4 regions of the Pseudomonas sp. R1-7 genome follow, and region 3 is predicted to be linked to each of the others. Evidence: predicted binding sites of a transcription regulator. Region 3 holds the regulator's gene; each other region holds the start of a gene.
What was found. The regulator FliA, encoded in region 3, starts transcription of late flagellar genes. The targets are predictions, from matches to a motif close to CTAAAGTTTNNNNNNNNNNNGCCGNTAA.

Region 1: a site for FliA is predicted at 2,100-2,127, ahead of J3P79_RS02155 (methyl-accepting chemotaxis protein). Genes of this name have one in related genera too.
Region 2: a site for FliA is predicted at 1,979-2,006, ahead of flgM (flagellar biosynthesis anti-sigma factor FlgM). Genes of this name have one in related genera too.
Region 4: a site for FliA is predicted at 2,725-2,752, ahead of J3P79_RS14235 (methyl-accepting chemotaxis protein). Genes of this name have one in related genera too.

Annotation. Positions count from the first base shown of each region.
Region 1 is NZ_CP071661.1:471,514-478,682, forward strand. Features, by position in the region: gene J3P79_RS02155 (methyl-accepting chemotaxis protein) at 140-2,056, opposite strand; gene J3P79_RS02160 (16S rRNA (uracil(1498)-N(3))-methyltransferase) at 2,160-2,867, opposite strand; gene tatC (twin-arginine translocase subunit TatC) at 2,864-3,661, opposite strand; gene tatB (Sec-independent protein translocase protein TatB) at 3,658-4,059, opposite strand; gene J3P79_RS02175 (twin-arginine translocase TatA/TatE family subunit) at 4,070-4,357, opposite strand; gene J3P79_RS02180 (phosphoribosyl-ATP diphosphatase) at 4,382-4,714, opposite strand; gene hisI (phosphoribosyl-AMP cyclohydrolase) at 4,707-5,105, opposite strand; gene ubiB (ubiquinone biosynthesis regulatory protein kinase UbiB) at 5,187-6,791, opposite strand; partial or broken gene J3P79_RS02195 (ubiquinone biosynthesis accessory factor UbiJ) at 6,788-7,169, opposite strand, start outside.
Region 2 is NZ_CP071661.1:1,580,824-1,587,992, forward strand. Features, by position in the region: gene J3P79_RS06980 (MFS transporter) at 1-206, shown strand, start outside; gene J3P79_RS06985 (flagellar brake protein) at 273-1,019, opposite strand; gene J3P79_RS06990 (flagella synthesis protein FlgN) at 1,112-1,579, opposite strand; gene flgM (flagellar biosynthesis anti-sigma factor FlgM) at 1,628-1,942, opposite strand; gene flgA (flagellar basal body P-ring formation chaperone FlgA) at 2,115-2,879, opposite strand; gene J3P79_RS07005 (chemotaxis protein CheV) at 2,957-3,883, shown strand; gene cheR (protein-glutamate O-methyltransferase CheR) at 3,938-4,765, shown strand; gene flgB (flagellar basal body rod protein FlgB) at 5,017-5,424, shown strand; gene flgC (flagellar basal body rod protein FlgC) at 5,428-5,871, shown strand; gene flgD (flagellar hook assembly protein FlgD) at 5,887-6,609, shown strand; gene flgE (flagellar hook protein FlgE) at 6,638-7,169, shown strand, end outside.
Region 3 is NZ_CP071661.1:4,216,596-4,223,764, forward strand. Features, by position in the region: gene J3P79_RS18755 (protein-glutamate methylesterase/protein-glutamine glutaminase) at 1-439, opposite strand, end outside; gene J3P79_RS18760 (chemotaxis protein CheA) at 488-2,737, opposite strand; gene J3P79_RS18765 (protein phosphatase CheZ) at 2,768-3,553, opposite strand; gene J3P79_RS18770 (chemotaxis response regulator CheY) at 3,572-3,943, opposite strand; gene fliA (RNA polymerase sigma factor FliA) at 4,111-4,854, opposite strand; gene fleN (flagellar synthesis regulator FleN) at 4,851-5,681, opposite strand; gene flhF (flagellar biosynthesis protein FlhF) at 5,796-7,145, opposite strand; gene flhA (flagellar biosynthesis protein FlhA) at 7,157-7,169, opposite strand, start outside.
Region 4 is NZ_CP071661.1:3,166,498-3,173,666, forward strand. Features, by position in the region: gene J3P79_RS14220 (TonB-dependent siderophore receptor) at 1-264, opposite strand, end outside; gene J3P79_RS14225 (sodium:solute symporter family protein) at 497-2,266, opposite strand; gene J3P79_RS14230 (DUF4212 domain-containing protein) at 2,278-2,544, opposite strand; gene J3P79_RS14235 (methyl-accepting chemotaxis protein) at 2,788-4,584, shown strand; gene J3P79_RS14240 (YbdD/YjiX family protein) at 4,685-4,882, opposite strand; gene J3P79_RS14245 (carbon starvation CstA family protein) at 4,898-6,958, opposite strand.

The sequences.
Region 1 (7,169 bases), 2.2 Mb from region 3:
AGGGCGGCACATCCAACATTTTCGTCGACTGTGGCACCCCTATCGCGAGCAAGCTCGCTCTCACAGTAGAAACGCGGTCACTCAGAGCCAGGTCGGCTTTAAAGCCGCCCCCTCATGAACATTGATCTCGGGTGCCAAGTCAGACCCTAAACCGCCCCACCAACGTCTGCAAATGAACCCCCAGCCGTGCCAACTCCGCGCTGGAAGCCGCCGTCTCCTCACTGGACGACGCCGTCTGCTCCGACACATCACGCACATTCAGCACGCTGCGGTTGATCTCCTCGGCCACCGCACTCTGCTGCTCAGCCGCCGCGGCGATCTGCTGGTTCATCGACTGGATCGCTGAAACCGTGCGCGTGATGTTCTCCAGCGAGCCGCCGGCGCGGCGGGTCAGTTCGACGCTGCTGTCGGTCAGGCTGCGGCTGTTGTCCATGATGGTCGCGACCTGTTCGGTACCGGTCTGCAGGCCCACGATCAGTTCTTCAATCTCTTCGGTAGACTTCTGGGTGCGCTGGGCCAGGCTGCGGACTTCATCGGCCACCACCGCGAAACCACGTCCGGCTTCACCGGCGCGGGCTGCTTCGATGGCGGCGTTGAGGGCCAGCAGGTTGGTTTGCTGGGCCACGGACTTGATCACGTCCAGGACGCTGCCGATCTTGTCGCTTTCACGTTTCAGGTCGCCCATGGCAGCAGTGGAATTGCCCACTTCCTTCGCTAGGCGTTCGATCTGGGCGATGGCTTCGCCGACCACTTTGTCGCCTTCACGGGCCTGTTGATCGGCAGCGACGGCGGCTTCGGATGCTTCCTCGGCGTTGCGCGCCACTTCCTGCACCGTGGCGGTCATTTCATGCATGGCCGTGGCGACCTGGTCGGTTTCCACTTTCTGGCTGTTGACGCCGGCGCTGGTCTGCTCAGTGACGGCCGAGAGTTGCTCGGCGGCGCTGGCGATCTGGGTGACGCCTTCACCGATACCACCGATCAACTGCCGCAAGCCCACGGTCATGCGTTGCATGGCGCGTTGCAGTTGGCCGAGTTCGTCGCGGCGTTCGGAGGTGAGGTTGTGGGTCAGGTCGCCGGCGGCGACGCGTTCTGCCACTTTCAGCGTTTCATCCAGCGGGCCGACGATCTGCCGGGTAATCAGCAGCGCGGCAATCACGCCAAACAGCAGGGCCAGGGCGGCGGCTGCGATCAGGACAGTCTTGGCCTGGGCGGTGTCGTGGTCGCGCACGGCGGTCTGGGACACGGTGAGCTTCTGGCTGGAATCGATCAGTACCTGGCCCTGTTGACTCATGCTCTGCAATGCGGCGCCGTTATCAAGCTGGGAATCGCGGAACTGGCTGACCGCCGCTCGATAGGTGTTCATCGAGTCGCTGGCCTGTTGAAGTCTGTCGGAGTGTTCTTCAGGTAGCTGGGCAGGCAAGCGTGCCAGTAGTTTCAAGACATCGGTGATTGCATCGATGGCCGGCTGCTGGGCCTCGCTTTTGCCGCTGTAGGTGTAGCCGCGAACCTGATAGCGCGCCTGTTGAATTGCCTTGCTGAGGGCCACCACGCTGTTGAATTGCGTGATGTCGCCGCTTTGCAACGTTGCCTTTTCCACCTCGGCGACGCGGGCCACCGTGTTGTCGGCACTGGCGCCGAGCTTGCTGCGGGCATCTTCGCGGCTGACGGTGGCGCTGGTCATCTGGGCGAAGGCGCTTTTGTATTCGGCGACGGCGGCCAGTTGCTGGTCGATCAGTGCAACGTCGGCTGGCTGCTCAATCAACTCGCGAGCGGTTTTCAGCCCGGCTTCGAGTTTGCCAAGCAGATCATTGACCTGTTGCGGCCCTTTCTCGCCCCGGGTGGTGTTGTAGTCGATGGCGGCCAGGTTCAAGTCCTTGCTCAGGTCGTTGAGACTGGCAATGAACCCCAGCTTGTCGCCGCGGCTGATGACATTGCCGAGGCCGGACCAACCGGTGAACGCAATCATCAAGGTGAGGAGCAGCACCAGGCCAAAGCCTGCGCCGAGTTTGCGGTTAACGCTTACATTTCCCAGACCCTGGGCAAGCCACCCGAACATGCTGATACTCCCTTGGAGCGCTGATTTTGGTTTTATGGGGACTGTATCGGCGGCTTTGTTGGGATCTGTAGGAAATTGTCAAGATTTCGTGGTGAAGGAGGCGTCAGAACAACCTGGCAAGCAATGCGGTCACCGCTGTCTCCACCCGCAGGATCCGCTCACCAAGCTGCACGGGTTGCAAACCGGCCTTGCCCAGCAGGTCGATCTCGTAGGGGATCCAGCCGCCTTCGGGGCCGATTGCCAGGGTTACGGGTTCCGTCAGGGCCCGGGGGCACGGCGGGTGGTTGCCCGGGTGGCCGACCAGCCCGAGAGTGCCGTCCACGATAGCCGGCAGGCGGTCTTCGACGAAGGGTTTGAAGCGTTTTTCGATGACGATTTCCGGCAGGACGCTGTCCCTGGCCTGCTCCAGGCCAAGGATCAACTGCTCACGAATCGCCTCGGGCTCAAGGAACGGCGTCTGCCAGAAGCTCTTTTCCACGCGATAGCTATTGACCAGCACCACACGCGGCACGCCCATGGTCGCTACGGTCTGGAACACTCGCCTGAGCATTTTCGGACGCGGCAGGGCGAGCACCAGGGTCAGCGGCAGCTTGGCCGGTGGCGGCTGGTCGAGGGTCACTTGCAGTTCGGCCTCGCGAGGATCCAGGCGCAACACGTGGGCCGTGCCCATCAAGCCGCCGATGCGCCCGACCCGCAGGCTGTCGCCGACGGCGCTGCGGTGGACTTCCTGCATGTGCGTCAACCGGCGATCACACAGGATGACGCGGTCAGGACCGATGAAATCGGCCTCTTCGAGCAACAGCAGGTTCACGCTTGGGTCGCTGGTGGCTGGTCGTTGTGGTCATCGACGGGCTGGTCCTCGGGCTCTTCTTCCCGGCGCTTGCGAACCAGGGCACCGAACAGAATGCCGATTTCGAACAGCAGCCACATCGGCACGGCGAGCAGAGTCTGGGAGAAGATGTCCGGCGGGGTCAGGATCATGCCGACCACGAAGCAGCCGATGATCACGTACGGGCGGATTTTCTTCAGATAGGCGACGTCGACCACGCCGATCCACACCAGCAATACCACCGCCACCGGGATTTCGAACGCCACGCCGAAGGCGAAGAACAGCGTCATGACGAAATCCAGGTAGCTGGTGATGTCGGTCATCATCTCCACGCCCGCCGGAGTGGCGGCGGCGAAGAATTTGAAAATCAGCGGAAATACCAAGAAATACGCGAAGGCCATGCCGGTGTAGAACAGCATGATGCTCGACACCAGCAGCGGCACGGCGATGCGTTTTTCGTGCTTGTACAGGCCCGGTGCAATGAAGCCCCAGATCTGGTGCAGGATCACCGGGATCGCCAGGAACAGCGAGACCATCATCGTCAGTTTCAGTGGCGTCAGGAACGGCGACGACACATCGGTGGCAATCATCGTCGCGCCCACAGGCAGATACTCGCGCAGCGGCGTGGAGACGAAGGTGTAGATCTGCTGGGTGAACGAAAACAGCCCGGCGAAGATAATGAAAATCGCCGCGACGCAACGCAGCAGACGGGTGCGCAACTCGGTGAGGTGCGATACCAGCGGCATCGGCTGGTCGTTTTCAGGGATATCGCTCATGGGGCTCGCGGCGGCAAAGTGGGATCGTTGGGAGTCGGTGTCGTCGCAGGTGCCGGATCGACCGGTTTCGCCGGTTCAGCCACTGTTGGCGCAGCTTCGACGGGTGCGATCGCCGGCTCGGCCGCTGGCTGCACCGGCGTCGGCTCATGCTGGGTCGGCGTGAAAATTTTCCGCGCTTCCTGTTCCAGCGACAGGATGTGTTCGTTGTGCAGCTGCCGACGGATGTCGTCGGCGCCGATTTCACGTTCAACTTCCTGTTTGATCGCATTGAAGCTGCGCTTCAGGCGGCCGATCCACAGGCCGGCGGTACGCGCAGCGCCCGGCAGGCGCTCAGGGCCCAGTACCAACAGGGCGACGAGGCCGACGAGCAGCAGTTCAGTGAAGCTGATCCCAAACATTAGTCAGTGCTCACGAGTCTTTGCGGGTTGGCTCTTCGACTTTCTGGGCCTGCACGTCGATGGTGTTCGGCGCGTTTACAGGCTGTGTAGCCTGCGGATGTACCGGTTGGGCCGGCTGCACGGTTTGACCCTGGTTGGTCGTCGGTTCGGCCGGTTTCTCATCATCGTTCATGGCCTTGCGGAAACCCTTGATCGACTCACCGACATCGGTGCCGAGGTTCTTGAGTTTCTTGGTACCGAACACCAGCACCACGACCACCAGAATGACGACCCAGTGTTTCCAGTCAAAAATACCCATGTGGCTATTCCTCTCAAAAGTTGATCAGGCGGACGGGCGCGAGGCTTTCTCAACGTGCCCGGACAGACCGAAGCGACGGTCCAGTTCATCCAGTACGGCCTGCGGATGCTGTCCCAGTTGGGCCAGCATCACCAGGCTGTGAAACCACAGGTCGGCGGTCTCGTAGATCACGTCGCTGCAGTCGCCGCTGATGGCGGCGTCCTTGGCAGCGATAATGGTCTCGACCGACTCTTCGCCGACTTTTTCCAGAATCTTGTTCAAGCCCTTGTGGTACAGGCTGGCGACATAGGAGCTGTCGGCCGCGGCGCCCTTGCGCTCTTCCAGCACCTGGGCCAGGCGGGTCAGGGTGTCACTCATGGGTATGTCCTGAATAAATGGCATGCGGGTCCTTGAGCACCGGGTCGACGGTCTTCCAGTCGCCGTTCTCGAAGACACGATAAAAGCAGCTTTGACGGCCGGTGTGGCAGGCAATCTCGCCGACCTGCTCGACCATCAGGATGATGACGTCGCCGTCGCAATCCAGGCGCATCTCATGCAGGTGCTGCACATGCCCGGACTCTTCACCTTTGCGCCACAGCTTGCCACGGGAACGTGACCAATAGATGGCGCGATTCTCGGCGGCGGTCAGGGCCAACGCTTCACGGTTCATCCAGGCCATCATCAGCACGCGCCCGGTCTTGTGATCCTGGGCGATGGCCGGCACCAGGCCGTCGGCGTCCCATTTGATCTCGTCCTGCCAGTTTTTCATCTTCGACTCCGACCATGGGCCGCGCGCTTCGAATCGGCGGGCCCAGCGTTGAAACAGTGTGCCAGTGAGAACCGGTGCTGGCTATCGGCGAACGACCAGATACAAACCGACGACCACCATGACACCGGCGGGCCAATGGCCCAGTTGGCTCAATGGCCCACCGGCGGCCAGCACCGCGCCGCCGCCCAGGTGGGCCGCGCCGAGCAGGCGCAGGAACCAGTCGTCCCGACGGCGTTTCCACGGCGGGGCAGGGTCGTTGGCGTGGGGTTGGGACATGCGTTCGAGCAGATCGCGGGTCATGTTGGCCAGGTGCGGGATTTGTTCGAACTGGCTCTGAACGTTGCCCAGCAAGGCTTTCGGGCTCATCCGCTCGCGCATCCAGCGTTCGAGGAAGGGCTGGGCGGTGTTCCACAAATCCAGGTCCGGGTACAGCTGGCGGCCGAGGCCTTCGATGTTCAACAAGGTCTTTTGCAGCAGCACCAACTGCGGCTGGACCTCCATGTTGAAGCGTCGCGCGGTCTGGAAGAGGCGCATCAGAACCTGGCCGAAGGAAATATCCTTTAACGGTTTTTCGAAGATCGGTTCGCACACGGTGCGGATCGCCGCTTCGAATTCGTTGAGCTTGGTTTCGGCCGGCACCCAACCCGAATCAATGTGCAGTTGGGCGACGCGACGGTAATCACGCTTGAAGAAAGCAAACAGGTTGCGCGCCAGGTAGTCCTGGTCCTCGGGAGTGAGGCTGCCGACGATGCCGCAATCGATGGCGATGTATTGGGGGCTCCACGGCTGCACCGTGCTGACGAAAATGTTGCCCGGGTGCATGTCGGCGTGGAAGAAGCTGTCGCGAAACACCTGGGTGAAAAAGATCTCCACGCCACGCTCGGCCAGCAGTTTCATGTCGGTACGCTGGTCGGCGAGGGTCGCCAGGTCGGTGACCTGGATGCCATAGATGCGCTCCATCACCAGGACTTTCGGCCGGCACCAGTCCCAATAGACTTGTGGCACATAGAGCAGTGGCGAGCCTTCGAAGTTGCGGCGCAGCTGGCTGGCGTTGGCGGCCTCGCGCAGCAGGTCGAGTTCATCGAAGATGGTTTTCTCGTAGTCCTGGACCACGTCCACCGGGTGCAGCAGGCGCGCGTCGGCGGACAGCCGCTCCGCAGCGCGGGCAAGGATGAACAGCCATGCCAGGTCCTGGGCGATGACCGGCTTGAGGCCCGGGCGAATCACCTTGACCACCACTTCTTCGCCCGTCTTGAGCTGGGCCGCGTGGACTTGGGCGACCGACGCCGAAGCCAGGGGCTCGACATCGAAACGGCTGAAGACTTCGCTGATCTTCTTGCCCAGTTGCTCTTCGATCAATGCCACCGACAACTTCGAGTCGAAGGGCGGCACGCGGTCTTGCAGCAACATCAATTCATCGGCGATGTCTTCGGGCAACAGGTCGCGACGGGTCGAGAGGATCTGCCCGAACTTGATGAAGATCGGTCCCAGGTCCTGCAAGGCCAGGCGCAGGCGTGCGCCGCGACTCAGGTCCAGGGTTCGCCGGGGAAACCAGCGCCACGGCAACACGAAGCGCAGCGCCAGGAGAAACCAGGGCAGCGGCAAGGCGAACAGCAGGTCATCGAGGCGGTAGCGGATCACGACGCGCTGGATGCGCAACAGACGGCGGACGGCAAGCAGCTTCATGCGTTATCGCTTGGTTTCAAGGGATCGGGAAAGGCGCTCGAAACGCGCCTCGAGACGTTCCAGGTCAAGCTTGACCTGGTCCAGTTCATCAAAACGGGCCTGCGCCTCGCGTTGGCCCACGAGGGTACGCGATTCTTCGGCCAGGTATTCACTCAGATTCTGCCCCAGGCTCGCGAACCCCTGGCGATACCAGCGGCTGCGGCTGCGCAGGTGGCCGCTGAGCAATTGTGTCGCCACCGGACCGATCCAGCGGGACACTTCGTATTCCCAGTCCAGCTCCAGGTCCTGGAGGATTGCCGCCAGTTCCAGCAGCACGCCGCTGTCGCCGTCGAGCTCGACGTCCGGGCCGTGCAGCACGGCGGTCTTGTTCTTGCTCAG
Region 2 (7,169 bases), 2.6 Mb from region 3:
CGCTGCACCATGTGGCCATGCCGGACAACATGACCAGCTCACCGCTGGTGGCGTGCCTCGATCCGCGGGTCGACGAGCAGGTGGTGCAGGAGCAGATGCAGACGTCGCCCGATCCGGACGCCGAGGTGGAGCCAGAGCTGGAGCCGGTCACCGAAGACGCCGGTGACCAACCGCCACCGTCCGATTTCACCCAGGCCAGGCCATGAGTCCGGCATAAAAAAACGGGCAATCCTTGCAAGGGATTGCCCGTTTTTTTATAGCGCGCGAGAAACTCAGAAATCGTCTTTATCGAACCGGCGGGCTTCACGCTGCAATTGATACACGAACCGTTCAACCTGGCGCTGTACCAGGCCGCTGATATTGTGGAAGCGCACGCCAGCGAAGGTGGTGTTGATGCGCTCTTCGAAATGCAGGTAGCGCAGCTCCACGGGTGCAGTCATGTTGCCGAACGGCAGGGCGGCGATGAAGCGTTCATAAACCTGGCCCAGTTGCAGCCGCTCGGTGATGTCGCCGTCGAAGCGCAGCTTGCATCCGGTTGCGGAGATATCCAGCAGTTTGCCGTTGACCGGAGACTTGAGCTTGTCGCCACCCAGTTCCACGTTAACCAACTGCGCCAGTTTCAGTGCGGCCCGGAAGGCGTTGCGACGTTGGTGGTAAACCACTTCTTCAGGCAAGGCGCCGCGATAGCAGCGACCGTCGCTCGACTCTTGGATGGTCAGCGGACCGTTGCCTTCCCACGCAATGCGCACGCCGTCATGGAAACCCTCGACGCGAAACGGCTCGCCCGCCAGTAGGAAACGTTCACCGTCCCGAGGAATCATTTCGTCCAGGGCGATGGTGTTGCTGTCGCGATCGACATCCACCAGGTAGCTCTGGAACCGCTGGCTGCGCTCGTGAAAGGTGATGATCAGCGGGTCATGGCTGTCTTGCAGCATCCGCAGGTTGCCGGAGATTTCCAGAGGGGTGGTGAGGACCTTGGGTGGCTGCGGAGCATCATCCGCGTTTGAGGCATTGAACACGGTGGGTCAATCTCCAGGCAAAATACGACTACAAAGAGCCAGCATTTTGCCAGCATGTATCGCGCGTTGATAGTGCGCCGGCATCGTTCGCTTCATGCCTGGCTGAGCGGGCGGTGCTTGACCATTTTTGCGGTCGAGCCGCGGGCGTCATAGAGCGTCGGGATTTCGCCGCCGTTGAGAATGCGCAACTGATTGGCGGTGGCGGCCTGCTGCATCTGGATGGACTGGCCGTTTCGAGCGTTGGCGGCCTGGCATTGGTTGAGCAGGTCGTTGAGCACCGCGCTTTGCGACAACAGCTGATCGCCGATCGGCGATTGGCTGGCCAATTGCTCGAGGCCACTGTTATCGGCGGGCAGGTTGAGGCTGGCGAGAATTTCGCTGCGCTTGCGGCCATGCTGGTCGAGCAAAATGATCAATGCCTGTTTCTGCGCCAGAATGTTTTCCAGCAGCGGCATGTCCCGCCCGTGCAATGCCAGGGCTTCGGTCTGCAACAACTCCAGTAATTGTTGCGCTGGAGCGAAGTCGTCGGTGATCAGTTGCAATAAATGAGTGTCGTGCATGGCTGGCCTTGGGTCTTAAGCGTCCAAAAGCCTGGCGCAGGCGTTGGCCTAGCGCTGGGCTTCGAAGTTGAGCAGCTTGCTGGCTACACGGTTGCTGTCGACTTGATAGCTGCCATCGGCGATTGCTGCTTTCAACGCGGCCACGCGGGCGTTGTCGACGACAGGTTGATCGCGCAGCTTGTCAGTGACCTTCTGCAACTGTTGAGCCTCATTGCTGAGGTGTACCGACTCCCCGTTCTTGACAGTGGCGGCCTGGTCGGCTGGCTTGGATTTGTCGGTTTCGACGGTTTCCTTGCTGGCGCTGGTGCGCGTTGTGCCTGTCACGGGCGAGGAGCTGTTTAAACGATTGAAATCGATGACCATGGTAAAAAACCTCTGGGTATTTGGACGCTTGCCATGTTTTCGGCCATCCCCAAAAAAACTTTAGGCTCATTTTTTCAAATGAACGAGCGCACGTCTGCGCTTGCCCTGTACAAGGCACAGTCTAGGGAACACCGAGGTCAAGCGCCAGCCTGTCTACCCTCCTTGCGGCCTCTTACATAGCCACTTCTACCTGGCCAGGCGCTATCACCTGGGCCTTGATGACTCGCTGGGAGTTGAGGTTCTTTACCCGAATCTGTTCACGCATGCCGCCGTTGGCCAGGGCCTCGCCGGGCATCCGCACGGCCAGGGTTCCGCTGCGAGCGGTAATGACCACCTGGTCGCCCTTGCGAACCACTTCGGCCTGTTCCAGATGCACCTGGGTAATCACTTGGTCGGCGACCATTGGTCGGACAAGTTTCTGACCAATGGCCTCATCGACGGAGGTCAAGAAGCCCTGGCTGATCTGGCTGACGTCGCGTTCACGCAAGACCACGTCCTGCGGCTCGACAATCCCGGCGCGCTTGAGTGGACGAGTGGTGGTGACAATTTCCCGATACAGACGCACTTGAGCGGGCACGAACACGGTCCAGGGCGCCGCGCTGTCGCAACGAACCCTCACCGTGACGCGGCCCAGCGGCCGGGCCGGGCTCTCCAGCGAGGCAGTCAATTCCCTGTCACACATTGGCATGCGCAGGCGAGGGTCGAGCTGGTTGACTTCGATCTCGTAGCGACCTTCGGTTTGACTGGTTGCCAGGTAGTCTTCTACGGTGAACTCAAGAAAGCCCTGAGTGACGCCGATAAGGAGATCAGGCAAGGTTACAGCAGCAGCACCGACGGCAGGACCGCCAGACGCGAGCAGGCAGGCAGCCAGCAGTGCACCGAGCCAGTGGCGGCAGTGAGTGGTCAGGCGTCGAGAAAATGTCGTTTGTGCGTTCATGCCGGTTCAATAGCAAGCCCCGTGCCGTTTAGTGATGAATGCGCGACGGACACATTAGCGTGAGTAGGAGTCAGGGCATGGCGGGAGTGATGGATTCGGTAAACCAGCGCACACAGCTGGTGGGTCAGAATCGCCTGGAGCTGTTGTTGTTCCGTCTCGACGGCCAACAGTTATATGGAATTAACGTGTTCAAGGTTCGCGAAGTGCTGCAATGCCCTAAGCTCACCCTGATGCCGAAATCCAGTCCCGTCGTGTGCGGTGTGGCGAATATCCGGGGAGCGACCATCCCGATTCTCGACTTGGCGATGGCGACCGGTTCCGGCCGGTTGCTGGACCAGAGCAATCCGTTTGTGATCATCACCGAGTACAACACCAAGACCCAAGGGTTCCTGGTGCGGTCGGTGGAGCGCATCGTCAACATGAACTGGGAAGAGATCCATCCACCACCCAAGGGGACCGGCCGCGATCACTACCTGACGGCGGTGACCCGGGTTGATAACCAATTGGTGGAAATCATCGACGTGGAGAAGATCCTCGCCGAAGTGGCGCCGACCCCGGAGACCATTTCCGTTGGCGTGGTGGATGCCGAGACCCAGCACAAAGCAGTTTCCCTGCGTGTGCTGACCGTCGACGATTCTTCGGTGGCACGCAAGCAGGTTACGCGCTGTCTACAAACGGTCGGCGTCGAAGTGGTCGCCCTGAACGACGGACGGCAAGCGCTGGATTATCTTCGCCAGTTGGTCGATGAGGGCAAGAAGCCGGAAGAAGAGTTCCTGATGATGATCTCCGACATCGAGATGCCGGAGATGGACGGCTACACGCTGACATCGGAGATACGCAGCGACCCACGCATGCAAAAGCTGCACATCATCTTGCATACTTCGTTGTCCGGGGTGTTCAACCAGGCGATGGTAAAGAAAGTCGGCGCCGACGATTTCCTGGCGAAGTTCCGGCCCGATGACCTGGCTTCCCGGGTTGTCGAACGAATCAAGACAGCAGGCTAAAGGTCGGGCGCGTTGTGCGCCCGGCAAGTCAACACAGTGAAAAGAGGCGGTATCTTGTCTACGGGTAATTTGGATTTCGAACAGTTCCGGGTCTTCCTGGAAAAAGCCTGTGGCATCTTGCTTGGTGAAAACAAGCAGTACCTGGTGTCGAGCCGTCTCAATAAATTGATGGAACAACAGGGCATCAAGTCATTGGGCGAGCTGGTCCAGCGTATCCAGACCCAGCCGCGCAGTGGCTTGCGCGAAATGGTCGTGGACGCGATGACCACCAACGAAACCTTGTGGTTTCGCGACACCTATCCCTTCGAGGTATTGAAGAACAAGGTGTTGCCGGCGGCCATCAAGGCCAGTCCGGGCCAGCGCCTGCGGATCTGGTCGGCGGCCTGTTCGTCGGGGCAGGAACCTTATTCGCTGTCGATGTCCATCGACGAATTCGAGCGGACCAACATCGGCCAGTTGAAGGGCGGCGTGCAGATCGTCGCCACCGACCTGTCCGGGACCATGCTCAATAACTGCAAGACCGGCGAGTACGACAGCCTGGCCATCGGCCGCGGCCTGTCGCCCGATCGCCTGCAACGTTATTTCGACGCTAAGGGGCCCGGCAAATGGGTGGTCAAGGCGCCGATCAAGAGCCGCGTGGAGTTCCGCTCGTTCAACCTGCTGGACAGCTACGCCAGCCTGGGCAAGTTCGACATCGTTTTCTGCCGCAACGTGCTGATCTACTTCTCCGCCGAAGTGAAGAAAGACATCCTGCTGCGTATCCACAGCACGCTAAAGCCAGGCGGTTATCTGTTCCTGGGTGCTTCCGAGGCGCTCAACGGTTTGCCGGATCATTACCAGATGGTGCAGTGCAGCCCGGGAATCATTTACCAGGCGAAGTGATTGGCTTGGGTTGTAAAAAAACGGGAGTCCCAAGGGGCTCCCGTTTTTTTTCGGCAACGTCCCACCGTTTGGATCTCAATTGCGCCTGAGAAGCGGCAGAAAAGCGGCAGCCAGCGGAAACCGATTGCCGCTTTTCTGGCATTGCCGCCTTGCCGATCCTCGCAAAGCCCCGGTTTACGGGCTTCTTAAAAGTGGCACGACGCTTGCTAAAGCCTTCGTACGTACATTCTGGTCACCCAAAGGTTTCCGACATGAGCATCAGCTTCGATAAAGCGCTCGGTATCCACGAACAGGCCCTGAGCTTCCGCGCCCAGCGTGCCGAAGTCTTGGCCAACAACATCGCCAACGCCGACACCCCGAACTACAAGGCCCGTGACTTGGACTTTTCCAAGGTGCTCGCCGAGCAGAACGAGAAAACCAAGAACGGCCACTTCGCCTTGAACATGACCAACAGCCGTCATATCGAAGCCGAGGGCGTGGGCAGCGGCGACGAATCGTTGATGTATCGCACGCCGATGCAACCGTCGATCGACCAGAACACCGTGGACGCTCAACTGGAACAGTCCAACTACGCGGAAAACTCCGTGAACTTCCAGGCCAGCTTCACCCTGCTCAACAGTAAATTCAAAGGGCTGGTATCGGCCCTGCGTGGAGAGTAAGCCATGTCGATCGCGAGCGTTTTCAACATCGCCGGCAGTGCCATGAGTGCCCAGACCACTCGCCTGAACACCGTCGCCAGTAACATCGCCAACGCCGAGACCGTTTCGTCGAGCATCGACCAGACCTATCGCGCCCGCCACCCGGTGTTCGCCACCATGTTCCAGGGCGGCCAGTCCGGCGGCAGTGACTCGCTGTTCCAAGACCAGGACGCGGCGGGGCAGGGCGTACAGGTCCTTGGCGTAGTCGAAGACCAGAGCAACCTCGATGCACGTTATGAGCCAAACCACCCGGCCGCGGACGCCAAGGGTTATGTCTATTACCCGAACGTCAACGTCGTCGAGGAAATGGCCGACATGATTTCCGCCAGTCGTTCGTTCCAGACCAACGTCGAAATGATGAACACCGCCAAAACCATGATGCAGAAGGTCCTGACCCTCGGTCAGTGATAAGGGGCGAGTCACATGAGCGTCACCAACACTACCGGCGGTTTGAGCCTCAACGAGATTCTCGCCAACTCCTCGGTCAAGACCAACACCACGACCGATGGCCTGGGCGCGGCAACCAATGCGGCGAGCGGCAACCAGGAATTGGGCAAGGATGCGTTCCTGCAACTGCTCGTTACCCAGCTGAAGAACCAGAACCCGCTGGAGCCCCAGGACAACGGCGAGTTCGTTGCCCAGTTGGCGCAATTCAGCAGCCTGGAAGGCATCACCACGCTCAACGATACGGTTAGCGGCATCGCCGGCAACTACAACTCGTCCCAGGCGTTGCAAGCTTCGTCCCTGGTCGGGCGTTCGGTGATCGCTCCCGGCGACAAGGCTGTGGTCGACACGTCCAAGAGCTTCAACGGCACCGTGGTGGTACCGGCTTCGGTCTCTTCCGTCGCGGTCAAGATCATGGACAAGGATGGCAAGACCGTCCGCACCATTGACTTGGGCAGCCAGAATGCCGGCAAGTCCGCTTTTATCTGGGACGGCAAGGACGACGCGGGGAACACGCTCGAGTCGGGCACTTACAGCTTTGGCGCCTCGACCACCATTGATGGCCAGGCCACATCACTGATCACCAACCTGCCGGCCACGGTCAGCAGCGTGACGATCAGCCAGACGGGCGGTGAACTGATGCTCAACCTGGCCGGGCTGGGCAGCATTGCCCTGTCCAAAGTACAAACTATTGGTATGTAGAGCCGACTAACCGGCAAAAGGAGTCAACATGTCTTTCAACATCGGCCTTAGCGGTCTCTATGCAGCCAACAAACAGCTGGACGTGACCGGCAACAACATCGCCAACGTGGCGACCACCGGTTTCAAATCGTCCCGTGCGGAATTCGAAGACGTCTACTCGGCCACCAAGCTGGGTTCGGGCAGCAAGACCGTCGGCAACGGCGTGCGCCTGGCCAACGTTTCCCAGCAATTCGGCCAGGGTGACGTGAACAACACCGGCAACGTGCTGGACATGGGCATTCAGGGCCAGGGCTTCTTTGTCCTGAGCAACGACGGTTCCCTGAGCTACACCCGTGCCGGTACCTTCAAGACCGACAAGGAAGGTTTCATCACCAACAGTGATGGTACCGCGCGCTTGCAGGGTTATGGCGTGGATGCCAATGGCAAGATCCAGAACGGCATCCTGACCGACCTGCGTATCGACACCTCGAACCTGCCGCCGCAAACCACCAGCCTGGTTTCGTCGACGATTAACCTGAACTCGACGGCCCCGATTATCAACCAAGCGGCCCCTTACGTGT
Region 3 (7,169 bases):
TCGGCGCTGGCGCCGGTGCGCTGTAGGCACTGACGCGGCGATTGCTGCGGGAAATGCTGTGGACCTTCTCGCACAGCAACTGGCGGACCTTGTCCGGGTTGCGCGAGATGTCTTCGAAGTTTTTCGGCAGGAAGTCCACCGCCCCGGCGTCCAGCGCATCGAGGGTCACCCGGGCGCCTTCGTGGGTCAGGGAGGAGAACATCAAGACCGGGGTCGGACAGCGCTGCATGATATGCCGCACGGCCGTGATGCCGTCCATCATCGGCATCTCGTAGTCCATGGTGATCACGTCCGGCTTGAGGGCCAGGGCCTGATCGATCGCCTCTTTGCCGTTAGTCGCGGTACCGACGACCTGAATACTCGTGTCCGCCGAAAGAATTTCCGAGACGCGGCGACGGAAAAACCCCGAATCGTCCACCACCAGGACTTTAACTACCATAAACACTCCGTTAGACGAGACGCGGCCCTGGGCCGCGCCCCTCCAGAATCAAATACGCCGGGCGGCGTAACGCTTGAGCATGCTCGGCACATCGAGAATCAATGCGATGCGACCGTCGCCGGTGATGGTGGCGCCGGACATGCCCGGGGTGCCTTGGAGCATCTTGCCCAACGGCTTGATGACCACTTCTTCCTGGCCCACCAACTGGTCGACGACAAAGCCGATCCGCTGGGTACCTACCGATAGGATCACCACATGGCCTTCGCCCTGTTCCACATGGGCGGCGGAGCTGACCAGCCAGCGCTTGAGGTAGAACAGCGGCAGCGCCTTGTCCCGCACGATGACCACCTCCTGCCCGTCGACGACGTTGGTACGCGACAGGTCGAGGTGGAAAATCTCGTTGACGTTGACCAGCGGGAAAGCGAACGCCTGGTTGCCCAGCATCACCATCAGGGTCGGCATGATCGCCAGGGTCAATGGGACCTTGATGACGATCTTCGAGCCCTGCCCCTTGGTCGAGTAAATGTTGATCGAACCGTTGAGCTGGGAAATCTTGGTCTTCACCACGTCCATGCCCACGCCACGGCCCGACACGTCGGAGATCTCGGTCTTGGTCGAGAAGCCCGGGGCGAAGATCAGGTTGTAGCACTCGGTGTCGCTCAGGCGGTCGGCGGCATCCTTGTCCATCACACCACGCTTCACGGCGATGGCACGCAGGACGTTCGGGTCCATGCCTTTGCCGTCGTCGGAAATCGACAGCAGGATGTGGTCACCCTCCTGCTCGGCGGCTAGGATCACCTTGCCGCTACGGACCTTGCCCGAGGCTTCGCGCTCTTCCGGCGACTCGATGCCGTGGTCGACCGCGTTACGCACCAAGTGGACCAGCGGGTCGGCCAGGGCCTCGACAAGGTTCTTGTCCAGGTCGGTCTCTTCACCCACCAATTCCAGGTTGATTTCTTTCTTGAGCTGGCGAGCCAGGTCACGAACCAGGCGCGGGAAGCGCCCGAAGACTTTCTTGATCGGCTGCATCCGGGTCTTCATGACCGCGGTCTGCAAATCGGCCGTGACCACGTCGAGGTTCGACACGGCCTTGGACATGGCTTCGTCCTGGCTGTTGAGGCCCAGGCGCACCAGGCGGTTACGCACCAGCACCAGTTCGCCGACCATGTTCATGATCTCGTCCAGGCGCGCGGTGTCGACCCGAACGGTGGTCTCGGCTTCGCTGGCCGGTTTTTCGGCGGGCGCGGCGGAAGGAGCCCGAGCAGGGGCAGGCGCCGCTGCGGCGGCAGGCTTGGGTGTTTCAGCTTTCGGTTCCGCTGCCTTGGCAGCCGGCTTCGGCGCGGCCTTGGCGGCGGGCGCGGCAGTGGCGGCAGCGGCAGGCGCAGCGGCAGCCGCACCCACTTCGCTGAACTTGCCCTTGCCGTGCAGTTCGTCGAGCAGCGATTCGAATTCGTGGTCGCTGATCAGATCGCTACCGGCTGCCGCGGCCGCTGGCTTGGCCGGCGTCGGCGCCGAAGCGATGGCCGAGTCCAGTGCATCGACGGCAAAGTTGCCCTTGCCGTGCAACTGGTCGAGCAAGGCTTCGAATTCGTCATCGGTAATGTCCGAGTCATCACCCGCTGCCTTTGGCGCAGCCGGGGCAGCCGGGGCCGCGACCGCATCGGCGGCGAACTGGCCCTTGCCGTGCAGTTGGTCGAGCAGCGACTCGAACTCATCGTCGGTAATTTCATCGCTGGCAGCGGCATTGGCGGCTGGCGCAGCAGGTGCGGCCGGAGCCTCGGCTTCGGCCTTGACGGCGCTCAGCGAGTCCAGCAGCGATTCGAATTCGTGATCGGTAATGTCACCCGATTCTTCGGCAACCGGCTCTTCAACCACAGGCTCGGCAGCCGGCGCGGCTTCGTCAGCCGACTGCGGCTCGGCCAGGCGCGACAGCGCGGCGAGCAGCTCGGGGGTGGCTGGGGTGATCGGCGAGCGCTCGCGCACTTCGCTGAACATGCTGTTGACCGCATCCAAGGCTTCGAGCACCACGTCCATCAGCTCCGAGTCGACGCGACGCTCACCCTTGCGCAGGATGTCGAACACGTTCTCGGCAATGTGGCAGCACTCCACCAGCTCGTTGAGCTGGAGGAAGCCGGCGCCTCCTTTTACAGTGTGGAAACCGCGAAAAATTGCATTGAGCAGATCCGCATCATCAGGTCGGCTTTCCAGCTCGACCAGCTGTTCGGACAGTTGCTCTAGAATCTCGCCGGCCTCAACCAGGAAATCCTGAAGGATCTCTTCATCGGCGCCGAAGCTCATTAATGGCTGCTCCTAAAATAGGGCTAAAACTCAAAATCCAAGGCTGGACAACAAATCGTCCACATCGTCCTGACCGGACACAACGTCTTCTCTTTTATCGGCATGAATTTGCGGACCTTCACCCTGAGAGAGATGTTTTTGTGGATCTTTTTCAGCAAGTATCGCCGCGCGGTCGTGTTCGATGCCGGCAAAGCGATCCACTTGGCTTGCCATCAACACCAGCTTGAGCAAATTGCTTTCAACTTCGGTGACCAACTGGGTCACGCGCTTGATCACTTGGCCGGTCAGGTCTTGATAGTCCTGGGCCAGCAAAATGTCGTTGAGGTTGCCGGCCACGGCGCGGTTCTCGGTGCTGCTGCGCGCCAGGAATCCGTCGACCCGACGGGCCAGTTCGCGAAATTCCTCGGCGCCGACTTCGCGACGCATGAACCGTCCCCAATCGGTGCTCAACGCCTGGGCTTCCTCGCTCAGGCCGTTGACCAGGGGCGTTGCGCTTTCCACCAGGTCCATGGTGCGGTTGGCCGCGGCTTCGGTCAGCTTGACCACATAACCCAGGCGCTCGGTGGCGTCGGTGATCTGCGAGACTTCCTCGGCCTGCGGCATGTTCGGATCGATCTGGAAATTGACGATCGCGCTGTGCAGTTCACGGGTGAGCTTGCCGACTTCCTGGTACAGACCACGATCCCGGGTCTGGTTGAGCTCATGAATCATTTGAACCGCATCGCCGAAGCGGCCCTTTTCAAGGCTGTCGACCAGTTCGCGGGCATGTTTTTTCAGGGTCGATTCGAAATCGCCCATTGAAGATTCGTTGTCCATAGCTCCCCCGTGGCGCCGTTAACCGATGCGTTCGAAGATTTTTTCGATCTTCTCTTTCAACGCCTGGGCCGTGAAGGGTTTGACCACATAGCCGTTAACACCGGCCTGGGCGGCTTCGATGATCTGCTCGCGCTTGGCTTCGGCAGTGACCATCAGCACCGGCAGGTGCTTGAGTTTTTCATCGGCGCGCACGTGGCGCAGCAAGTCGATACCGGTCATGCCAGGCATGTTCCAGTCAGTCACCAGAAAGTCGATGCTCCCGCTGTTGAGGACCGGAATGGCGGTAGTGCCATCGTCGGCCTCGACCGTGTTGGTGAACCCGAGGTCACGCAACAGGTTTTTTATGATCCGCCGCATCGTTGAGAAGTCATCAACGATGAGGATTTTCATGTTCTTGTCCAATTCGACCTCCAAGCAGTCTTAAACGCGCCCAGCACCTGGACGCGCCATTTCAATCAATCCGGCACAACACTCGACAACGGTCTGGAGCACAACGGGTGGAGACTGGCCCGGCGCGTGCCATGCCAGCCTCGTTCGCAGTGTCCCCACACTGCTCGTCAGCGCGCTCGCCACTCCCCCAAACGCCCCCGCAAGCGGGCCGCGCACTGGCTGTGTAACTGGCTGACCCGCGATTCGCTGACCCCCAGGACCTCACCGATTTCCTTGAGGTTCAGCTCTTCGTCGTAGTACAGCGCCAAGACCAGTCGCTCACGCTCCGGCAAATTGGCGATCGCATCCGCCAGCGCGCTCTGGAAACGCTCATCTTCCAGGTCACGCGACGGCTCCATGTGAGCACTCGCGTTATCCTCGTGCAGCCCTTCGTGCTCGCCGTCCTGCAACAGGTCGTCGAAACTGAACAGGCGACTGCCCAAGGTATCGTTCAAAATCCCGTAATAATCATCGAGACTCAACTGGAGTTCGGCTGCAACTTCGTGATCTTTAGCGTCTCGTCCGGTTTTCGCTTCAATCGCGCGAATCGCATCACTGACCATGCGCGTATTGCGATGCACCGAACGCGGCGCCCAGTCGCCCTTGCGGACTTCATCGAGCATCGCCCCGCGGATGCGGATACCGGCGTATGTCTCGAAGCTGGCGCCCTTGCTCGCGTCGTATTTGTTCGACACTTCGAGCAGGCCGATCATGCCCGCCTGGATCAAGTCCTCGACCTGCACACTGGCCGGCAAGCGCGCCAGCAAGTGATAGGCGATGCGCTTGACCAGGGGCGCGTAACGCTCGATCAACTCGTACTGGGCGTCCCGTGCCGATTTTTTGTAGAGATGGTTGTAACCGCTGGCTGTCATAACACGGGCCCTGCTGTTTGTTGCACGAGACGCTCGACGAAAAATTCCAGATGCCCGCGTGGGTTGGCCGGCAGAGGCCAGGTATCGACTTTCTGGGCGATCGCCTTGAACGCCAGCGCGCATTTGGAACGTGGAAAAGCTTCATAAACGGCACGTTGCTTCTGGACCGCCTTGCGTACACTTTCGTCGTAAGGCACTGCGCCGACGTATTGTAGGGCGACGTCCAGGAAGCGGTCCGTGACCTTTGTCAACTTGGCGAACAGGTTGCGTCCTTCCTGTGGGCTCTGGGCCATGTTGGCCAGGACGCGGAAGCGGTTCATGCCATAGTCGCGGTTAAGCAGTTTGATCAGGGCGTAGGCGTCGGTGATCGACGTCGGTTCGTCGCAGACCACCAGCAAGACTTCCTGGGCGGCGCGGACAAAACTGACCACCGAGTCACCGATACCGGCAGCCGTGTCGATCACCAGCACATCGAGGTTGTCACCGATGTCGCTGAACGCCTGGATCAGGCCGGCGTGCTGCGCAGGCGTCAGGTGCACCATGCTCTGGGTGCCGGAGGCGGCCGGCACGATGCGAATCCCGCCGGGGCCCTGCAACAGCACGTCGCGCAACTCACAGCGCCCTTCAATCACGTCCGCCAGCGTGCGCTTGGGTGTGAGCCCCAGCAGCACGTCGACGTTCGCCAGGCCCAGGTCGGCGTCCAGCAGCATGACCCGTCGGCCAAGCTCTGCCAGAGCCAGGGACAAGTTCACTGACACGTTAGTCTTCCCGACGCCACCTTTGCCGCCGGTCACCGCGATCACCTGTACGGGATGCATGCTGCCCATGTTCGTTCTTTACCTTGTCTTACTTAGACGGAGGCCACATTACTGGCTGCGCGTTCACTCGGAACAATGCATGGCAGACCATCGATGTAGGTACAAAAAATATTCATGATTACCTCAGCCAACCTGCTTGGTCGGGCTGTGGTAGATGTCAGCGAACATATCAGCCATGGCTTCTTCGCTGGGTTCTTCCTGCATTTGCACACTCACGGCACGACTGACCAGTTGATGACGGCGCGGCAGATGCAAATCATCCGGGATCCGCGGCCCGTCGGTCAGGTAGGCCACCGGTAGTTCATGACCGATCGCCAGGCTCAACACCTCGCCCAGGCTTGCCGTTTCGTCCAGCTTAGTCAGGATGCAGCCGGCCAGCCCGCAGCGTTTGTAGCTGTGGTATGCGGCGGTTAGAACCTGTTTCTGGCTGGTGGTTGCCAACACGAGATAATTTTTTGACTTGATGCCACGCCCGGCCAGGCTTTCCAGCTGCATGCGCAGGGCCGGATCGCTGGCTTGCAGGCCGGCGGTGTCGATCAGCACGACGCGTTTGCGCATCAGCGGCTCCAGCGCCTGGGCCAGGGATTGACCCGGATCCACATGGGTCACCGACACGTTGAGGATCCGACCCAGGGTCTTGAGTTGCTCCTGGGCGCCGATGCGGAAACTGTCCATGCTCACCAGGGCGATGCTCTGGGCGCCGTACTTGAGTACATAACGGGCCGCGAGCTTGGCCAGGGTCGTGGTCTTGCCCATGCCGGCCGGGCCGACCATGGCAATCACTCCGCCCTCCTCCAGTGGCTCGATTTCCGGCGTGGCGATCATCCGCGCCAGGTGAGCCAGCAACATGCGCCAGGCCTGGCGAGGCTCGTCGATGTCGTTGATCAGGGCCAGCAGGTCGCGCGCCAACGGGCCGGACAAGCCAATGCGTTGCAGGCGACGCCACAGGTTGGCCTGGGCCGGACGGCTGCCTTGCAGTTGGTTCCAGGCCAGCGAACCGAGCTGGACTTCCATCAACTCGCGCAGGCTGTTGAGTTCGAAGCGCATCGAGTCCAGGGCACGCGGATCAACGCCTGGGGCCGGGGCGGCTGGCGCGGGTGCCGGACGACGCGGCTCGGCCGGCGTCGGCTCGATCAGCGGTTCGGCAGCGGTCAGCGGCAGGCCTGCGGTCAAGGGCTGGCCGGCGAACAATTGACGATTGGTGCCCGCGCTGCCCGTGCCTTCGCTGGCGCGCAGGCTCAGCTCGGCCTGGGCGCTGGCGATGCGCGACTGGGTCTTGCGCAGCTCGTCCTCGAGTTCCATGTTTGGAACGCGCGGGGCCAGCGCCGACAATTTGTAATCCAGGGCCGCCGTCAGCTCGACACCGCCGGCGATACGACGGTTGCCGATGATGGCTGCTTCAGCGCCCAGCTCGTCACGAACCAGTTTCATGGCCTGACGCATATCGGCGGCGAAAAAACGCTTCACTTGCATAAACCACTACCTCAGCCGTTGGGC
Region 4 (7,169 bases), 1.1 Mb from region 3:
GTCCCGCGAGCCACCCAGGGTGTTGCCCTGGCTGACGCCGCTGACGAATTTCATCGCGTCCGCCAGCGAGCGCACCTGATAGTCCGCCAGGGTCTGCTGGGTCACCACGTTGATCGATTGCGCTTCTTCCTTGATCGGTACATCGCTCTTGCTCGCCGTGCTGGCTTGCGTCGCCGTGTAGCCTTCGTCCTGAATGATCCGACTGCCTTGCACGTCCGTAGTGGGCAGTTCGAGAGTGTCCTGTGCCTTCACGGGGCTTGCCATGAAGCAGCAGGACAGCGCGGGTAAAACACATTTGACGAGGGCATTGCGGTAGGCGAAAGGGGTGGAACGATTCAAGACGCGCACTCACAGAGGGTTGGAAATGAGAGCGAATATACTTTGAGAATGATTCCCAGTAAATCTTTCTGACATTTCCACTCTTGACTCTGAATGCGATCAAGGGCGCCGGATGATGAGTCCGGCGCCCTTGAGGATTGCCCTTCCCGTCTGAAGATCAGTGATCGATGGCGGCGCCGGCCCCCCTCGGTACGCGGATGTCCTCGACCAGGTGCTGGATGTGCTCCGGCGGCGGCGCGGTGAAGCGCGACACGACCAAGGCTGCCAGGAAGTTGAAGACCATGCCCAATGTACCGATCCCTTCGGGAGACACACCGAGCCACCAGTGTTCCGCCGTGTTCATCGTCGGGTTGACGAATTTGAAGTAGACGATGTAGGTGAACGTGAAGGTCAGCCCGACGATCATCCCGGCAATCGCGCCTTCGCGGTTCATGCGCTTGGAGAAGATCCCCATGACGATGACCGGGAAGAAGGACGACGCCGCCAGCCCGAAGGCGAACGCCACCACCTGGGCGACGAACGCGGGTGGATAGATGCCGAACAAGCCGGCAATCAGCACCGCCACGCCGGCCGCGATCCGTGCCGCGAGCAACTCCTGCTTCTCGTTGATCCTTGGCATGATGTTGCTTTTGAGCAGGTCATGGGAGATCGACGTAGAGATCACCAGCAATAGCCCCGCAGCCGTGGAAAGCGCGGCCGCCAAGCCACCCGCGGCGATCAAGGCGATTACCCATCCTGGCAGGCCGGCGATCTCGGGGTTGGCCAACACCATGATGTCGTTGTCGACATAAAGCTCGTTGGGCACCGGCGAGAGCTGGTTCTTGAGCAACCGCTGCTCATGCGCCCCGCGCTCGCCGGTAAAGCTCGGCGCGCCCACCAGCGCTGCGCCCGGGCTGTACTGGATGATGCCGTCGTTGTTCTTGTCCGCCCAGGCAATGAGCCCGGAATTTTCCCAGGCCTTGAACCAGGCCGGCGCGGTTGAATAACTGACGTTGGGAATGGAGGTCAGCAGGTTGGTCCGGGCAAAGGCCGCCACAGCCGGTGCGGTGGTATAGAGAATCGCGATGAACAGCAATGCGTAGCCGGCTGACTTGCGTGCATCCCGCACAGTGGGTGTGGTGAAGAACCGCACGATCACGTGGGGCAAGCCCGCAGTGCCGACCATCAGCGCCATGGTGATGAAAAACACATCCATGGTCGATTTGGTGCCATTGGTATAAGCGGTAAAGCCCAGCTCGGCGCCCAGTCCGTTGAGTCGCTCGATCACGCTCTGCCCCGAGCCTGCAGCTTCGCTGATAAAGCCCAACTGCGGGATCGGATTGCCCGTGATCATCATCGAGATGAAGATCGCCGGCACCATGTAGGCGAAAATCATCACGCAATACTGCGCTACCTGGGTGTAGGTGATGCCCTTCATGCCGCCCAGCACAGAATAGAAGAACACGATGGCCATGCCGATCATGACGCCGGTATTGATGTCCACTTCCAGGTAACGGGAAAAGACGATCCCGACACCGCGCATCTGCCCCGCCACATAGGTAAAGGAGATGAAAATCACGCAAATCACCGCCACCACCCGCGCCGTCTGCGAGTAATAACGCGCCCCGACGAACTCGGGCACGGTGAACTTGCCGAACTTGCGCAGGTACGGCGCCAGGCACATCGCCAGGAGCACGTAGCCGCCGGTCCAGCCCATCAGGTAGACCGAGCCGTCGTACCCGGCGAAAGCGATGATTCCGGCCATGGAAATGAACGACGCCGCCGACATCCAGTCGGCACCGGTGGCCATGCCGTTGAGTACGGGGTGTACGCCTTTACTGGCAATATAGTATTCGCTGGTGGAACCGGCCCGCGTCCATATGGCAATGCCAATGTACAGGGCAAACGAGGCGCCGACGAACAGGTAGATCAGGGTTTGGGTATCCATGCTCGTCGGCCTCAGTCTTCGTGGACGTCATATTTGCGATCGAGCTGATTCATCTTCCAGACATAGAAGAAGATCTCGAGCACAAAGACGTAGATGGACCCTTGCTGGGCAAACCAGAACCCCAGGGGCGCGCCGAAGAAACTGATGGTGTTGAGTGAGTCGACCAGCAAGATGCCGAACCCGAACGACACCAGGAACCAGATGGCCAGTAAGACCAGCATCCAGCGTAGGTTTTCCGTCCAGTAGGCACGCGCAGCCTGTTGCTTTTCAGTGGACATGAAGCCGCCCTCTTGTTTGTTGTTATTGTTTTGCACTTGAAACCGTAGCAGTCGCCGGGCAAGGCGCTAGTACGACTTTCGTCTAATTCGTAACAGCAGGTATTGACATCCCTTTCGCAGCGAAAAGACCGGGCCAGCCCGCACTGGCGTTTCAGGGTGATATCAAATCGCCCAAACTGCCTAAAGCTTTGCCGTTATCGGTCGAATGTATGCCATCGAATCTTTTTTTTCCCTGGAGCTGTGATGCAGACGTTAAAGGCCTTGTACGAGTCTATCGAGATGCAATTTTTCGATACCCTCACAAAAAAGCTTTCAAGCCTTTTCCTGTTGGTTGCGGTCAGCGCCTTGCTTTATTGGGTTGCCCTCAGCGCCCGCGCCGACATCGTCCTGCAGTTGCGCACTGCCCAGCTTGACGCCGCGCTGCTGGGACAGATCGAAGCGCGCCTCGACAGCCTCACCCATGCCCTGTTCTTCGGCGCGCTGCTGACGCTGGGCATGGTCAGTTTCATGGTCTGGTACTTCCGCCACCTGATCGTGCGTCCCGTCACCGTCATGACCAAGGCCCTGGAAGAGATCGCCAACGGCGAAGGCGACTTGTCCAAGGACCTGCCGCTGGTCACCCACGACGAGATCCGCACGCTGGCCGCGACCTGCAACCGTTTCCTGGCCAAGCAGCGCGAGATCATCAGCAACGTTCAGGCATTGACGGTGCACATCGCCGTCGAATCGGCCCGCTCGCTGAAGAACATCAGCGATTCCAGCGACAGCGCGACCCACCAGGCGCGCTTCGCCAAGGAAGTGATGGAGCAAAGCAATACTGCCGTTGGCCGTATCGAAGAGGTGTCGCGCCAGACCCAGGGCATTTCCGGCACCACCGCGCAGAACCTGAGCATGGCCCGTGACTCCTACGCCGAACTGCTGGAAGTGACCGGTAACATCAGCGAAATCTCGAGCAGCCTCGGCGAGTTCGCCGGGCTGGTGGATGCCCTGAACCAGCGTTCTTCGAGCATCAAGTCGATCGTCGGCCTGATCCAGCAGATTTCCGCCCAGACCAACCTGCTGGCCCTCAACGCCGCCATCGAAGCAGCGCGTGCCGGGGAAAGTGGCCGTGGCTTTGCGGTGGTGGCCGATGAAGTGCGCACCCTGGCGCAGAACGTCAGCCGGGCCACCGACGACATCTCGCGCAACATCGACGCCATGCTCCAGGAGGTCAGTTCGACCCACGAACAGACCACCCAGATCAGCCACAGCGCCCGGGAAACCCAGAAAGTGGTGGAGCGCGCATCCGGCCATTTCGAAAGCATGATCGTCGACTTCGAATCCACCAACGGCAAGCTCGCCGACATCGCCGACCATATCCAGCAGTTCGCCGACACCAACACCGGCATCAATGAACGCGTCACCCAGATCCACGCCGACAGTCAGTCGATCGACCAGCGCATGCAGCAATCGGCGACCGCCACCCGCGACCTGTCCGGCGTGGCTGAGAAGGTCCAGACACTGTTGGGCCGCTTCGTGCTCGGCCACGGCAAGCTGGACGCCGCCATCACCCGCGCCAGCGAATGCCGCGACACGCTGCAGGTTCATCTGCAGGCTTTGCAGGACGAAGGCGTCAACTTGTTCGACCAGAATTACCAGTTGATTCCCGGCACCGATCCCAAGCAGTACATGACCAGCTATACCGAACGTTTTGCCCGGGTCTGCCAGGAGGAATGCGACAAGCTCACCCGCAGCACGCCGGGCGGCAAGGTCTCGTTCATTGTCGATACGAAGGGTTATTGCCCGGTCAACAACAGCTGGGTCTCCAAGCAACCCACCGGCGACCGCGCGGTCGACCTGCCGGTGTGCCGCAACAAGCGGATCTTCAACGACCCGATCGGCCTGCGCGCTGCTGGCAACGTCCAGCGCTTCCTGCTCCAGACCTACCTGCGCGACACCGGGGAAATCATGACCGAGATCGACGTGCCGTTCTTCTTCGGCGGCCGTCACTGGGGCAACTTGCGGGTAGGCTTCGACGCAGCGGTGTTGCTGGCGGACTGATCAAAGGATCAAGCCAGACAATTGTGGCTCATGCAAATCCTGAAACCACCCCAAAAACAACTGTGGGAGCGAATTCGCTCCCACAGGAATTGACCTCAGTTCAACAACACTTCGGCCCACCCTTGCCGCCGTAACGGGCCTCCTGGCGCTCTCGGAAGAACGCCTCGTAGTCCATCAGCGGCTTGTCCGGGTGTTTGGTTTGCATGTGCTCGACGTAGTTGTCGTAGTCGGGCATGCCGACCATCAGGCGGGCGGCCTGACCGAGGTATTTACCGAGGCGACTCAAGTCATTGAACATCGTTGCAATCCTCTCTCAAGCGTCCGGCAGGGCCTGGAATGGCGCTTCTTTGTCCGTGCGCTCTTTCGTGCCCCAGGCGGCGATGCCGACCTTGAGCGCGTAGAACAGGATGCTGAAGACCACGAACAGGAACAACACCGTCAGCGTTGCGTTGGTGTAGGCGTTGAACACCACATGCTGCATCTGCTCGACGCTCTTGGCCGGGGCCAGGATCTGGCCGGCGGCCAGGGCATCGTTGTATTTGCGCGCCAGGGCCAGGAAGCCGATCGCCGGGTTGGCGTCGAACAGCTTGATCAGGCCCGCGGTGGTGGTGCAGATCAGCAGCCAGCTCGCCGGCAGCAGCGTGACCCAGACGTAGCGCTGGCGCTTCATCTTGATCAGCACCACGGTGGCGAGCATCAGGGCGATACCGGCCAGCATCTGGTTGGAAATGCCGAACAGCGGCCACAAGGTGTTGATGCCGCCCAGCGGATCGATCACGCCCTGGTACAGCAAGTAGCCCCACAGCGCGACGCAGCCGGCGGTGGCGATCAGGTTGGCGGTCCAGGATTCGGTGCGCTTGAGGGCCGGCACGAACGAGCCGAGCAGGTCCTGCAGCATGAACCGCCCGGCACGGGTGCCGGCATCCACCGCGGTGAGGATGAACAGCGCTTCGAACAGGATCGCGAAGTGGTACCAGAACGCCATCGTGTTCTCACCCGGCAGCACCGAGTGCAGGATCTGCGCGATACCGACCGCCAGGGTCGGCGCACCGCCGGCACGGGCCAGGATGGTGGTCTCGCCGATGTCCTTGGCCACCGCTTGCAGCGCCTCGGGGGTGATTGCAAAGCCCCAACTGCTGACGGTCTGGGCCACGGCCACCACGTCGGTGCCGACGATGGCGCCCGGGCTGTTCATGGCGAAGTACACGCCCGGCTCGATCACCGAGGCCGCGACCATCGCCATGATCGCCACGAAGGATTCCATCAGCATGCCGCCGTAACCGATGTAGCGGGCGTTGGTTTCGTTATCCAGCAGCTTGGGCGTGGTACCCGAGGAAATCAGTGCGTGGAAACCCGAGACCGCGCCGCAGGCGATGGTGATGAACAGGAACGGGAACAGTCCGCCCTTCCACACCGGCCCGGTGCCGTCGGTGAACTGGGTCAGCGCCGGCATTTTCAGCTCGGGCATGGTGACCAGGATGCCGATCGCCAGGGCGACGATGGTGCCGATCTTGAGGAAGGTGGACAGGTAGTCCCGTGGCGCGAGGATCAGCCACACCGGCAACACCGCCGCGACAAAACCGTAGCCGATCAGCATCCAGGTGATCTGGATCCCGGTGAAGGTGAAGGCCTTGGCCCACACCGGATCGGCGGCGATCTGCCCGCCCAGCCAGATCGAGCCCAGCAGCAACAGCACGCCGATGATCGAGATCTCGCCGATGCGGCCCGGACGGATGTAGCGCATGTAGATGCCCATGAACATCGCGATCGGGATGGTCGCCATCACCGTGAAGATGCCCCACGGGCTCTCGGCCAGGGCCTTGACCACGATCAGCGCCAGCACCGCGAGGATGATGATCATGATCAGGAAGCAGCCGAACAGCGCGATGGTGCCGGGAATGCGGCCCATTTCCTCGCGCACCATGTCGCCCAGGGAGCGACCGTTGCGGCGGGTGGAGAGGAACAGGACCATGAAGTCCTGCACCGCACCGGCCAGCACCACGCCGGCGATCAGCCAGAGCGTGCCGGGCAAATAGCCCATCTGCGCCGCCAGCACCGGCCCGACCAACGGCCCCGCGCCGGCAATGGCCGCGAAGTGGTGGCCGAAAAGGATGTGTTTGTTGGTCGGGACGTAGTCCAGGCCATCGTTGTTGAGCACGGCAGGCGTGGCCCGGCGCGCATCGAGTTGCATCACGTTGTTGGCGATGAAGAGGCTGTAGTAGCGGTAGGCGACCAGGTAAATGGCCACGGCTGCGACGACGATCCAGAGGGCGTTGATCGGCTCTCCGCGGCGCAAGGCCACGACGCTTAGCGCACATGCTCCCAGAACAGCCACGGCAAACCAGGCGAGGTGTTTAACCAGACGGGTTGTCATTGCGTGTCTCCTGCCGATATCCAGTGGATTGCGGCGATTGTTTTTATAGTGTGCCCCGGCTATTCGGAGCCGGCCCAATATCCCTGCTAGTGGTCAATAAATAAATCCGTAGTACTACGTAGACGCACCCGCCCCCACAGGTCTTATGTTTCATCCATTGGTTTGACATATGATGCCCGCCATCCACCTCCCCGCCGAATCCGGACTGGAG